DNA from 2 places in the Gordonia sp. VNK1 genome. Region 1 is predicted to be linked to the other one. Evidence: predicted binding sites of a transcription regulator. Region 1 holds the regulator's gene; the other holds the start of a gene.
What was found. Region 1 encodes LexA, which represses DNA repair genes until DNA is damaged. Its sites were predicted from a motif close to CGAACANNTGTTCG; they were not measured.

Region 1 (5,230 bases):
CATGTCCTCGCTGATGCCGTTGGTCCCGATGAACGCCACGGAGGTGCGGAAGGTGGCAAGGCGGGCCACGGTCTCGGCGCCCACCGCGGCCTGGGTGAGGCCGCGCACACGCCCGCCGACGAGATGCAGGGTGGCGTTCGGGTGACTCGCCAGCACCGTCGCGATCGGCAGGCTGCTGGTCACCATGTGCAGGCGGCGATCTGCCGGGATGGCGACGGCCGCCTGATAGGTGGTCGTCCCGGCGTCGAGGGACACCGACCCGCCGTCGGCCGGAAGGAAGGCGATCGCGGCCCGCCCGATGGCGGCCTTCTGGATGGTGTGGCTGGTCTCGCGCTCGGAGATGTCCTGCTCGTCGATGAGCTGCACCAGTTCGGGACGGACGGCGCCGCCATGGACACGCTGCAGGTGTCCGGAGCGCTCCAGGGTTGCCAGGTCGCGACGCACTGTCTCGCTGGTGACATCGAATCGCTCGGCGAGCGAGCTGACCGATGCGCGGCCATGCGAGCGAACCAGTTCGGCGATCGCCTGCTGTCTTTCTTCGGCGTACACGTTGCTCCGATCGGAGAGGACGGATGACGGGATGTCTGTGTCCATGTGGGTTTGGGCAAAACTTGATGTGGTTTTGGGTGGAACTCAATGTTGATATATCTGTGTTTACGCCTGTTTGTGTTGACAAGTCAAGGATTTCTTGTAACTTCGATCACAAGAGATGTTCGGCGGGCAGATTTTTCACAGATCGGGCCGCCGGGAGAGCGATCTCGCGACAGCACAGACCAGATCGGCCGACGACGGCCGAAACGAACCTCGAACGAAGGGCAGCGCAGTGAACGATCAGCAGGCTCAGGAACTGCGTGGGACCCCCGTGGTCGGCGGGAAGGCCTACGGGCCGGTGGTTCGCCCCGGCGAGCGCGTCGCCCCGGTGCATGACACCGCGACGATCCCGGAGGACGCGCGGGAGGCGGAGCAGTCCCGCTTCGTCGACGCGGCCGGGCTGGTGGCCGCCCGGCTGCGCGAACGTGCCTCACATGCCTCCGGTGCGGCCGCCGAGGTTCTCATCGCCACCGCCGGCCTCGCCGAGGACCGCGGCTGGATCGGTGCGGCGGGCAAGCTGATCTCCTCCGGGTCGTCGGCCGCATCGGCCGCGACCGCGGCGACCGACCAGTTCGCCGCGCTCTTCACCAAACTCGGCGGTCTGATGGCCGAACGCGTCACCGATCTCAACGATGTCCGCGATCGGGTCGTGGCCGAGTTGCTCGGACAACCCGAACCGGGTGTGCCGGTGCCCACCGAGCCGTCGGTGCTCTGCGCCGACGATCTGGCGCCGGCCGACACCGCCGGCCTCGATCCCAAACTGGTCACCGCGCTGGTGACGCGACTCGGCGGGCCGACCAGTCACACCGCGATCATCGCCCGGCAGCTGGGCATCCCGTGCATCGTCGCGGTCGCCGACCTCGACGAGGTACCCGCCGGAACCCTGGTGCTCGTCGACGGCACCGCCGGAACCGTTGTGCTGGAACCGGATCCGGAGCAGGCGCAGGCGGCCGTCGACGAGAGCCGGCGCGAGGCGGAACTCGTCGCGGGCTGGTCGGGGCCGGGGCACACCGCCGACGGTCACGAGGCGGCCATCCTGGCCAACGTCGCCGACGGTGTCTCCGCGCGCGCCGCCACCGCCTATCCGGTCGAGGGAGTGGGCCTGTTCCGGACCGAACTGGCCTTCCTCGACAGCGCCGAGGCACCCACGGTGGCCGAGCAGACCGAGCTCTACCGCGAGGTGCTCGAGGCGTTCGGGGGCAAGAAGGTCGTCGTGCGGACGCTCGACGCGGGTTCGGACAAGCCGTTGAAATTCGTCGACCACGGCACCGAGGCCAACCCCGCTCTGGGGGTCCGGGGTAATCGGATCACCGCTCGGCATCCGGAGATCCGCGCCGGGCAACTCGACGCCATCGCGGCGGCCGCCCGGGAGACCGGCAGCACTCCATGGGTGATGGCACCGATGATCGCCTCGGCCGACGAGGCCGCGGAGTTCGCGGCACAGGTCCGCGGGCGTGGTCTGGTCGCCGGGGTGATGGTCGAGATCCCGTCCGCCGCGATCCTCGCGTCGTCGATCCTCGCCGAGGTCGACTTCGTGTCGATCGGAACCAACGATCTGACGCAGTACACGATGGCCGCCGACCGCATGTCGGCCGATCTGGCCGAACTCACCGATCCGTGGCAGCCCGCGGTGCTCGCGCTCATCTCGATGGTGGCCGAGGCCGGGAAACGTACGGGTAAACCGGTCGGCGTCTGCGGTGAGGCCGCCGCCGACCCGCTGCTGGCCTGCGTACTCGTCGGACTCGGCGTCACCTCGCTGTCGAGTGCTCCGGCGGCGTCGGCGGCGGTCGGTGCCAAACTCGGCGGCGTCACACTCGATGCGTGCCGTGCCGCGGCGAGTGCTGCCCTCGCGACCGCCTCCCCGGCGGCCGCACGTGAGGCCGCCACCGCGGCGCTCGCCGGCTGAATTTCGGCGAGCGCCGCACCGGGCGGGCCCGGAGCCGGATCAGATCCGGCGCATCACCGTGACGACCTTGCCCAGGATGGCGGCGTCGTCGCCGGGGATGGGTTCGAAATGCTCGTTGTGCGGCATCAGCCACACGTGACCGTCCTTGCGCTTGAAGGTCTTCACGGTCGCCTCGCCGTCGATCATCGCGGCGACGATGTCACCGTTGTCGGCCACGTTCTGCTGCCGGACGACGACCCAGTCGCCGTCACAGATCGCGGCGTCGATCATCGACTCGCCGACCACCTTCAGCAGGAACAGTGAACCCTCGCCGACGAGTTCACGCGGCAGCGGGAAGACGTCCTCGACGGCCTCCTCGGCGAGGATCGGTCCACCGGCCGCGATGCGCCCGAGAACCGGGACGAAGGTCGGGGCGGGCAGATTCGACGCGACCGCGGTGTCGTCCGGTGGGGTGTGCTCGCCGTCCTGCACGTTGACCGCGCGTGGGCGGTTGTGGTCGCGCTTGAGCAGTCCCTTGCGTTCCAGTGTCCGCAGCTGATGGGCGACCGACGACGTCGAGGCCAGCCCGACGGCGTCGCCGATCTCGCGGATGCTCGGCGGATAGCCGCGCTCGCGCACCGACTTGCGGATCACATCGAGCACGCCCCGCTGACGCGGCGTGAGCGAGGCCTCCGCGGCCGCCGCGTCGAACGGGACCTCCGGCTCGTCGGCGGCGGCCGATCCGCGGCCGCGCTTGGTCGACGACGTCGACGTCGTCGAACGTCGGTTCTTCTCACTCATCGGGTGTTCGATCCTTTCGGTCGGAAACTCTGTTGTGGTCGGACGGTGTTGTCGGTGGTCCGGTGCGGTCGGTTGTCCCGTGCAGTCGGTGGTCCGGTGCGGCCGGGGTTTGTCCGCGGGTCTGCGCTGCTGGTCAACGGCCAGGTTAGTCCAGGTCACCGACAACTTCAAACATTTGTTCGACGTGTTGCGAGAAATTGTCGGAGGTGCGTGATAGAACTTCGAACATCAGTTCCTCGAACGAGTGATCGAGATCGGAGACTCTCATGCAGAACACCTTGGTTCGCAGTGAAACCGCAGGTCAGGCGCGTCGGGCGACGGTTCGGCGCACCCCGTCCGGTGCCCGTTTCGGTGCCGCTCCCGATGCCCGGGGTGCGGCGCGAGACGATGTCACGCCCCGGCGCGGCGCGATCGTGCATGCCGGACGGCCGGTGCCGGCTCGCCGCGCCACCCCGGCGGCGCGGCACCGGCACCTCCACCGCCCGGCCGACAATCGTCCGGTCGACCGGCCCCGGGTCGCGATCCCCAGGCGCCCGGCCGGGACGCCGTGCGCCGCGCCCGCGTCGCAGTCCCGTCGGGCGGGCCGTCGCGGTGCCGCGGTGGCCCTGCTGACCGGGGTGGCGCTGGCGATGCTGGTGTGGCTGATCGGTGTCGCCGGCAGCGATTACCAGGAATCCACCGCCCCCACGCCGGTGGCCACGCAGGTGGTGCACGTCCGGGCGGGGGAGTCGCTGAACTCCGTCGCCGCGCGCGTCGCGCCCGAGATGCCGCGGCAGGCGGTCATCGACGAGATCGTCGAGCTCAACGACATGGGTGGCAGCGCCCTGCGTGTCGGTCAGGCGCTGCTGACGCCCGCATATCGCTGAGCGGTGAGGCGCTATTCTCGATGCATGCGCTGCCCGTTCTGCAGGAATGATGACACCAAGGTCATCGACTCCCGAGTCGCCGACGAGGGACAGGCGATCCGTCGTCGCCGTTCGTGCAGCGCCTGTGGCCGACGATTCTCCACCGTGGAGACCGCCGTGCTGGCGGTGGTTAAGCGCAACGGCGTCACCGAACCGTTCAGTCGGGAGAAGGTGATGCGCGGGGTGCGCCGCGCCTGCCAGGGACGGCACGTCCACGAGGACGATCTGGCCCAGTTGGCGCAGCAGGTCGAAGAGACGGTGCGCGCCTCGGGCGTCGCGGAGATCCCCAGCAACGAGGTCGGTCTCGCCATTCTCAAACCGTTGCGTGACCTCGACGAGGTCGCCTATCTCCGGTTCGCGTCGGTGTACCGGTCGTTCGATTCCCTCGAGGACTTCCAACGCGAGATCGACGATCTGCAGGGCAATCTCACGCGGCGCAACGGCACGGATGCGCCCGATGCCCTCTCAGCCGAGTCGATCCAGGGTTCGTAGCGCACGCTTCTCCGAGATCGGATATCGGGTGCCCAGCCGCTGGGCGAACAGACCCACCCGCAGTTCCTCGACCATCCAATGCGCCTGTTCGTTGACGAGATCGCGACGGGCCTCGGGTACCTCGGCGAGTCGCTGATTCCACCGCCCGGTGACCCGGTCGAGCGTGCCCATGGCCGCCCGGTCCCGGTCCGCCGATCCCGGAAGGTGTTCCAGCCGTTCGCGTGCGGCCGCCAGATATCTCGGGAGTTCGGCCAGGTGCTCACGCGGGGTGGCCAGCACGAAGCCGTCGAAGATCAGGTTGGCCAGTTGCTCGGCGACGTCGTCGGCGGCGACCTGACCGGAATGCTCATCGATCGCCTGACGCAGCGGCGCGACCATCCGGAGTGCGTTGACGGCCGAGGCGAGATACTCCGGTGCGGCCGAACGTACGCGCGGACCGAGTGCGGCGGCCAGCGCATCGAACTGCTGCGGTGACCGCACCCGGGCCGCCGCGTCGACGTCGACGAGGTCCCGGATGGCCCGCCTGGTGCAGTCGGCGAAGAACTCGCTGGAATCC
Region 2 (5,230 bases), on a different contig from region 1:
TCAGGAAACAATCGTCCTTGTCGTATCGAGAATGTCACCCGCGACGCTGCGTGGGAACCACGGGTCGCGGGGGTGCCGACAAGTGTGTGTCGGCATGCACTCTGTCCAGTGTGCCATGGCCATCGCCGGTTTCCCTAGGGCCGCCGTGTCGAGGTGGCCGCCGTCGGGGTGCCGGATTTGCCCGATCACAGCTCGTCGAACAGTGACGCGGTTCCGCCGTCGCGGGGTCGAACGCCGAAGGTGGCGTTGAGCGCGCCGGCCGGCGGTGTCAGGCCGAGGTGATGCCAGGCGGCCGCGGTGGCCACCCGCCCGCGTGGGGTGCGGGCCACCATCCCGGCCCGGACCAGGAACGGTTCACAGACCTCCTCGACGGTTGCCGGTTCTTCGCCGACCGCGACGGCCAGCGTCGACACGCCGACGGGCCCACCGCCGAATCCCCTGATCAGGGCGTTGAGGACGGCTCGGTCGAGGCGGTCGAAGCCGAGTTCGTCGACGTCGTAGACGGCCAGGGCCGCGCGCGAGATGTCGACGGTGATGATCCCGTCGCCCCGTACCTCGGCGTAGTCGCGGACCCGGCGGAGCAGACGGTTGGCGATGCGCGGGGTGCCGCGTGACCGGCTCGCGATCTCCGACGACGCATCGGCCTGCAGGTCGAGACCGAGAATGCCGGCCGACCGCCGCAGCACCCGCACCAGCTCATCGGTCTCGTAGAACTCCATGTGCGCGGTGAACCCGAAGCGGTCACGCAGCGGCCCGGTCAGCGATCCCGATCGGGTCGTCGCGCCGACCAGTGTGAACGGTGCGACGTCGAGCGGAATCGAGGTCGCCCCCGGGCCCTTTCCGACCACGACGTCGACCCGGAAGTCCTCCATCGCCAGATACAACATCTCTTCGGCCGGCCGGGCGATGCGGTGGATCTCGTCGATGAACAGCACGTCACCCTCGACGAGGTTCGACAGCATCGCCGCGAGGTCACCGGCGCGTTCCAGCGCGGGCCCCGACGTCACCCGGATCGCCGATCCCATCTCCCCGGCGATGATCATCGCCAGCGAGGTCTTGCCGAGCCCGGGTGGCCCCGACAACAGGATGTGGTCGGGGGTGCTCCCCCGCTTCTTCGCCCCGTGCAGCACCAGTTCGAGTTGCTCGCACACCCGGGGCTGCCCGATGAAATCGGCCAGGGACCGCGGCCGCAACCCGGCGTCGAAGTCGCCGTCGGCGCGCACCGGCAGCGCGCTGACCTCGCGTTCGTCGTCGGTTCCCGCCTCCTCGGGGTACTCGCCGGTCATGCCGTCTTCCCCAGCAGGGCCAGCGATCGGCGCAGCGCCGCGGATGCGTCGGCGTCGGGTGACTCGGCCAGCACCGATGCGACGGCCTTCTCCGCGGGCGCCGCGGTGAATCCGAGCCCGATGAGTGCCTCGGTGACCTGCCCGGCGACCCCACCCGCGCCGGCCACACCCGACGCCGTCGCGGTGTCGGCGACCGGCCGGTCGACCTTGTCGCGCAGTTCCACGACGAGACGTTCGGCCACCCGCTTGCCGATTCCGGGGACCGAGGTGAGTGCCTTGGTGTCGGAGTCGGCCAACGCGCGGCGCAGCGCGTCGGGTTCGAGGACCGCGAGGGTCGCCATCGCGAGTCGGGGCCCGACCCCGGTGACGGTCTGCAGCAGCGCGAACAGGGCTCGGGCGTCGGGTTCGGTGAACCCGTACAGGGTCATCGAGTCCTCACGGACGATCATCGAGGTCAGCAGCGTCGCCTCGTCGCCTCGTCGCAGCCGTGACAACGTGTCGGGGGTGGCCAGGACGCGATAGCCGACTCCGGCGCAGTCGAGGACGACGTGATCGAGTGCCACCTCCAGCACCGGCCCGCGTACCGAGGCGATCATCGCTTCCTCCCTTGTTCGGCCGCCGCCACCCGGCGACGGTGCGTCCGGGCGATCTCGTCGGCGCGTTGTTGCGCCTGCGCCATGCGTTCGATCATCGGGCCACGCCAGCAGTGACAGATGGCGAGGGCCAGGGCATCGGCGGCATCGGCCGGACGCGGTTTGGTCTGCATCCCGAGGATGCGCGTCACCATCGAGGTGACCTGGGATTTGTCGGCGCGGCCGTTGCCGGTCACCGCGGCCTTCACCTCCGACGGCGTGTGAAATCGGACGGGCACATCACGTTGTCCGGCGGCGAGCGCGATCACCCCACCCGCCTGCGCCGTACCCATCGCGGTGGACACCTGGTTCTGCGCGAAGACCCGCTCGATCGCGACCACGTCGGGCTGATGGACGTCGAGCCAATGGCAGGCGGCGGAGTAGACCGCGAGCAGCCGTTGCGCCAGGTCCATGTCGGTGGGCGTGCGCACCACGTCGACGTCGAGGGCGGTCACCTGCCGACCACTCCCCGACTCGACCAGCGCGATGCCACACCGGGTCAAGCCCGGGTCGACGCCCATCACCCGCACGGTCACACACCTCTCTCCGCAAGACGAACAGCTGTTCGAGATGCTACCGGCGGCCACCGACAATGCAACGGATCGACACGACCCCGATTCGCGCCGGGGAGAATGTCCGGTGATGACGCATTACACCCCGATCGATCCCGATGGTCTCGTCGAGATGTGCGCGCAGACCTGCCTGGACCTCGACGGCGCGTCGATCGTCGGCGTCGACGGCGCGTCGCCGGCCCGGCCGGAATCGATCGCCGAGGCCATCGCGGCGACTCTGCGGGCGCGCGGCCGTGCCGCCGCGGTGATCCGGGTGATCGATTACCTCCGTCCCGCATCCCTCCGGCTGGAGTGGGGTGCCCACGACGTCGAGAGCTTCCGGACGTCGTGGTACGACTACCCGGCCCTGCGCCGCGAGGTGCTCGACGGTCTCCGACACCATCGACGGTGGCTGCCGCGACTCTGGGATGGCCACTCCGACAGATCTTTTCGCGATCAACGGCAGCACGCGACCGACGACCAGATACTTCTCGTCGCCGGCCCCATGGTGCTGCGCGAGGATCTCGACCTCGATCTGGGCATCGCACTGCGGATGAGCCCGCCCACGCTGCGTCGACGGTTGCCGCCGGACGAGCACTGGACGATCGCCGCGCTCATGGAGCAGCAGGAACTCGGGCCGCTGCCCGACATCGAGGTGCGCTACGACCATCCCGAACGACCGGCCATCGCCATCCGGTGACACCGGGAGTCCGGCATCGCCGGGTGCGGGTCGAGCGCGCGCCGGTCGGGTCAGGCGTCGAGTTCGGCGAGCACCTCGTCGCTCACGTCGACATTGCTGTAGACGTTCTGCACGTCGTCGGAGTCCTCGAGCGCGTCGATCAGCTTGAACACCTTGCGGGCACCCTCGGCGTCCACTGGGACCTCCACCGACGCCCGGAAATCGGCCTCGGCGGATTCGTAGTCGATGCCGGCGTCCTGCAGTGCGGTGCGTACGGCCACCAGATCGGTGGGCTCGCTGACCACCTCGAAGGTCTCACCGAGATCGTTGACCTCTTCGGCCCCGGCATCCAGGACGGCCATCAGCACGTCGTCCTCGGACTGCCCGGCCTTCTCGAGGGTGACCACACCCTTGCGGGTGAACAGGTACGCCACCGAACCCGGATCCGCCATGTTGCCGCCGTTGCGGGTCATCGCCGTGCGCACCTCGCCGGCCGCACGATTGCGGTTGTCGGTGAGGCACTCGATCAGGATCGCGACACCGTTGGGCCCGTAGCCCTCGTAGGTGATGGTCTGCCAGTCGGCGCCGCCGGCCTCCTCGCCGCCGCCGCGCTTGCGTGCGCGTTCGATGTTGTCGTTGGGTACCGAGCTCTTCTTGGCCTTCTGGATCGCGTCATAGAGCGTCGGATTACCCGCCGGATCGCCACCACCGGTCCGCGCCGCGACCTCGATGTTCTTGATCAACTTGGCGAACATCTTGCCGCGCTTGGCATCGATGACGGCCTTCTTGTGCTTGGTGGTGGCCCATTTGGAATGGCCGCTCATACGCTCTACCCGATCCTTCCGGCACTGACGTGCACAACTCTCGATCACTCAGTGCGCCACCCCACCCGTGACCCGAATCACGGTCGTGGGCGCACAACCTGACAGGTCAGTCTACCGGCGGACCATGTCGACGAAGTAGGCATGCACACGTCGGTCGCCGGTGACCTCCGGATGGAAGGACGTGGCGAGGACGTCACCTTGGCGTACCGCGACCACCCGGCCGGCCGCGGGACCGTCCGGAACACGGGCGAGGACCTCGACGCCGTCGCCGGTCGATTCGACCCAGGGTGCCCGGATGAACACCGCACGCATGGGGGTCGCGTCGGTGATCCCGGCGACCTCGAGATCGGTCTCGAAGGACTCCACCTGACGTCCGAATGCGTTGCGCCGCACCGTGATGTCGAGAGCGTCGAGGTGGCGCGCGTCGGCCCGGGTGTCCAGGATCGACGACGCCAGCATGATCATGCCGGCGCACGATCCATAGGCGGGCATGCCGTCGGCAAGACGCCGCCGGAGCGGATCGTAGAGGTCGAACACCCCGAGCAGTTTGCTCATCGTCGTCGACTCCCCGCCCGGGATGACCAGGCCGTCGACGGAGTCGAGTTCGGCGCGTCGGCGGACGGCGAGCGCGTCGGCACCTGCCTCGGTCAGCGCGGCCAGGTGCTCACGCACATCCCCCTGCAGAGCCAGAACACCGATGCGAGGCGCGCTCACCGCTCCTGCCGCGCGTGCTGGTCGGCGGGCATGGTGCGCCCGAGTCGGGTCAGCCCTTCTTGGGTGACCGCGGCGACCATCCGGCCGGCACGGTCGAAGATGCGTCCCTGCGTGAGGGCTCGCCCACCGCCGGCCGACGGCGAGGTCTGGTCGTAGAGCAGCCATTCATCGGCGCGGAAGGGGCGCAGAAACCACATGGCGTGATCGAGGGAGGCGACCTGCGGCGTCACGTCGGGATGGGGCACCCGTGACGATCCGAGCAGAGTCATGTCGCTCATGTAGGCCAGCGTGCACACGTGGATCGTCTGGTCGTCGGGCAAGGGATGGCGGTAGCGGAACCACACCCGCTGCTGCGCGGCGAAATACTCGTTGGTGATCATCTGCTCGGCCGGCACGACCCGGATGTCGAAGTTCGTCCACTCCCGCAGGACCGCCTGTTCCTCGACGCTCAGATCGTCTGCGCGATCCGGCAATTCGTCGGGATTCGGCGCCGGGGGCATCCGGTCCTGGTGTTCGATGCCGTGATCGCTGGTCACGTGGAAGG

Region 2: ruvC (crossover junction endodeoxyribonuclease RuvC) is a predicted target of LexA. The motif match lies at 2,473-2,486, and genes of this name have one in related genera.

Annotation. Positions count from the first base shown of each region.
Region 1 is NZ_JBDZDJ010000003.1:41,838-47,067, reverse strand. Features, by position in the region: gene ABLE94_RS04160 (DeoR/GlpR family DNA-binding transcription regulator) at 1-549, opposite strand, end outside; gene ptsP (phosphoenolpyruvate--protein phosphotransferase) at 710-2,497, shown strand; gene lexA (transcriptional repressor LexA) at 2,537-3,277, opposite strand; gene ABLE94_RS04145 (LysM peptidoglycan-binding domain-containing protein) at 3,544-4,143, shown strand; gene nrdR (transcriptional regulator NrdR) at 4,168-4,674, shown strand; gene hrpA (ATP-dependent RNA helicase HrpA) at 4,648-5,230, opposite strand, start outside.
Region 2 is NZ_JBDZDJ010000006.1:289,958-295,187, forward strand. Features, by position in the region: gene yajC (preprotein translocase subunit YajC) at 1-1, opposite strand, end outside; gene ruvB (Holliday junction branch migration DNA helicase RuvB) at 186-1,286, opposite strand; gene ruvA (Holliday junction branch migration protein RuvA) at 1,283-1,882, opposite strand; gene ruvC (crossover junction endodeoxyribonuclease RuvC) at 1,879-2,448, opposite strand; gene ABLE94_RS10210 (nucleoside/nucleotide kinase family protein) at 2,561-3,169, shown strand; gene ABLE94_RS10215 (YebC/PmpR family DNA-binding transcriptional regulator) at 3,220-3,972, opposite strand; gene pdxT (pyridoxal 5'-phosphate synthase glutaminase subunit PdxT) at 4,084-4,686, opposite strand; gene ABLE94_RS10225 (acyl-CoA thioesterase) at 4,683-5,230, opposite strand, start outside.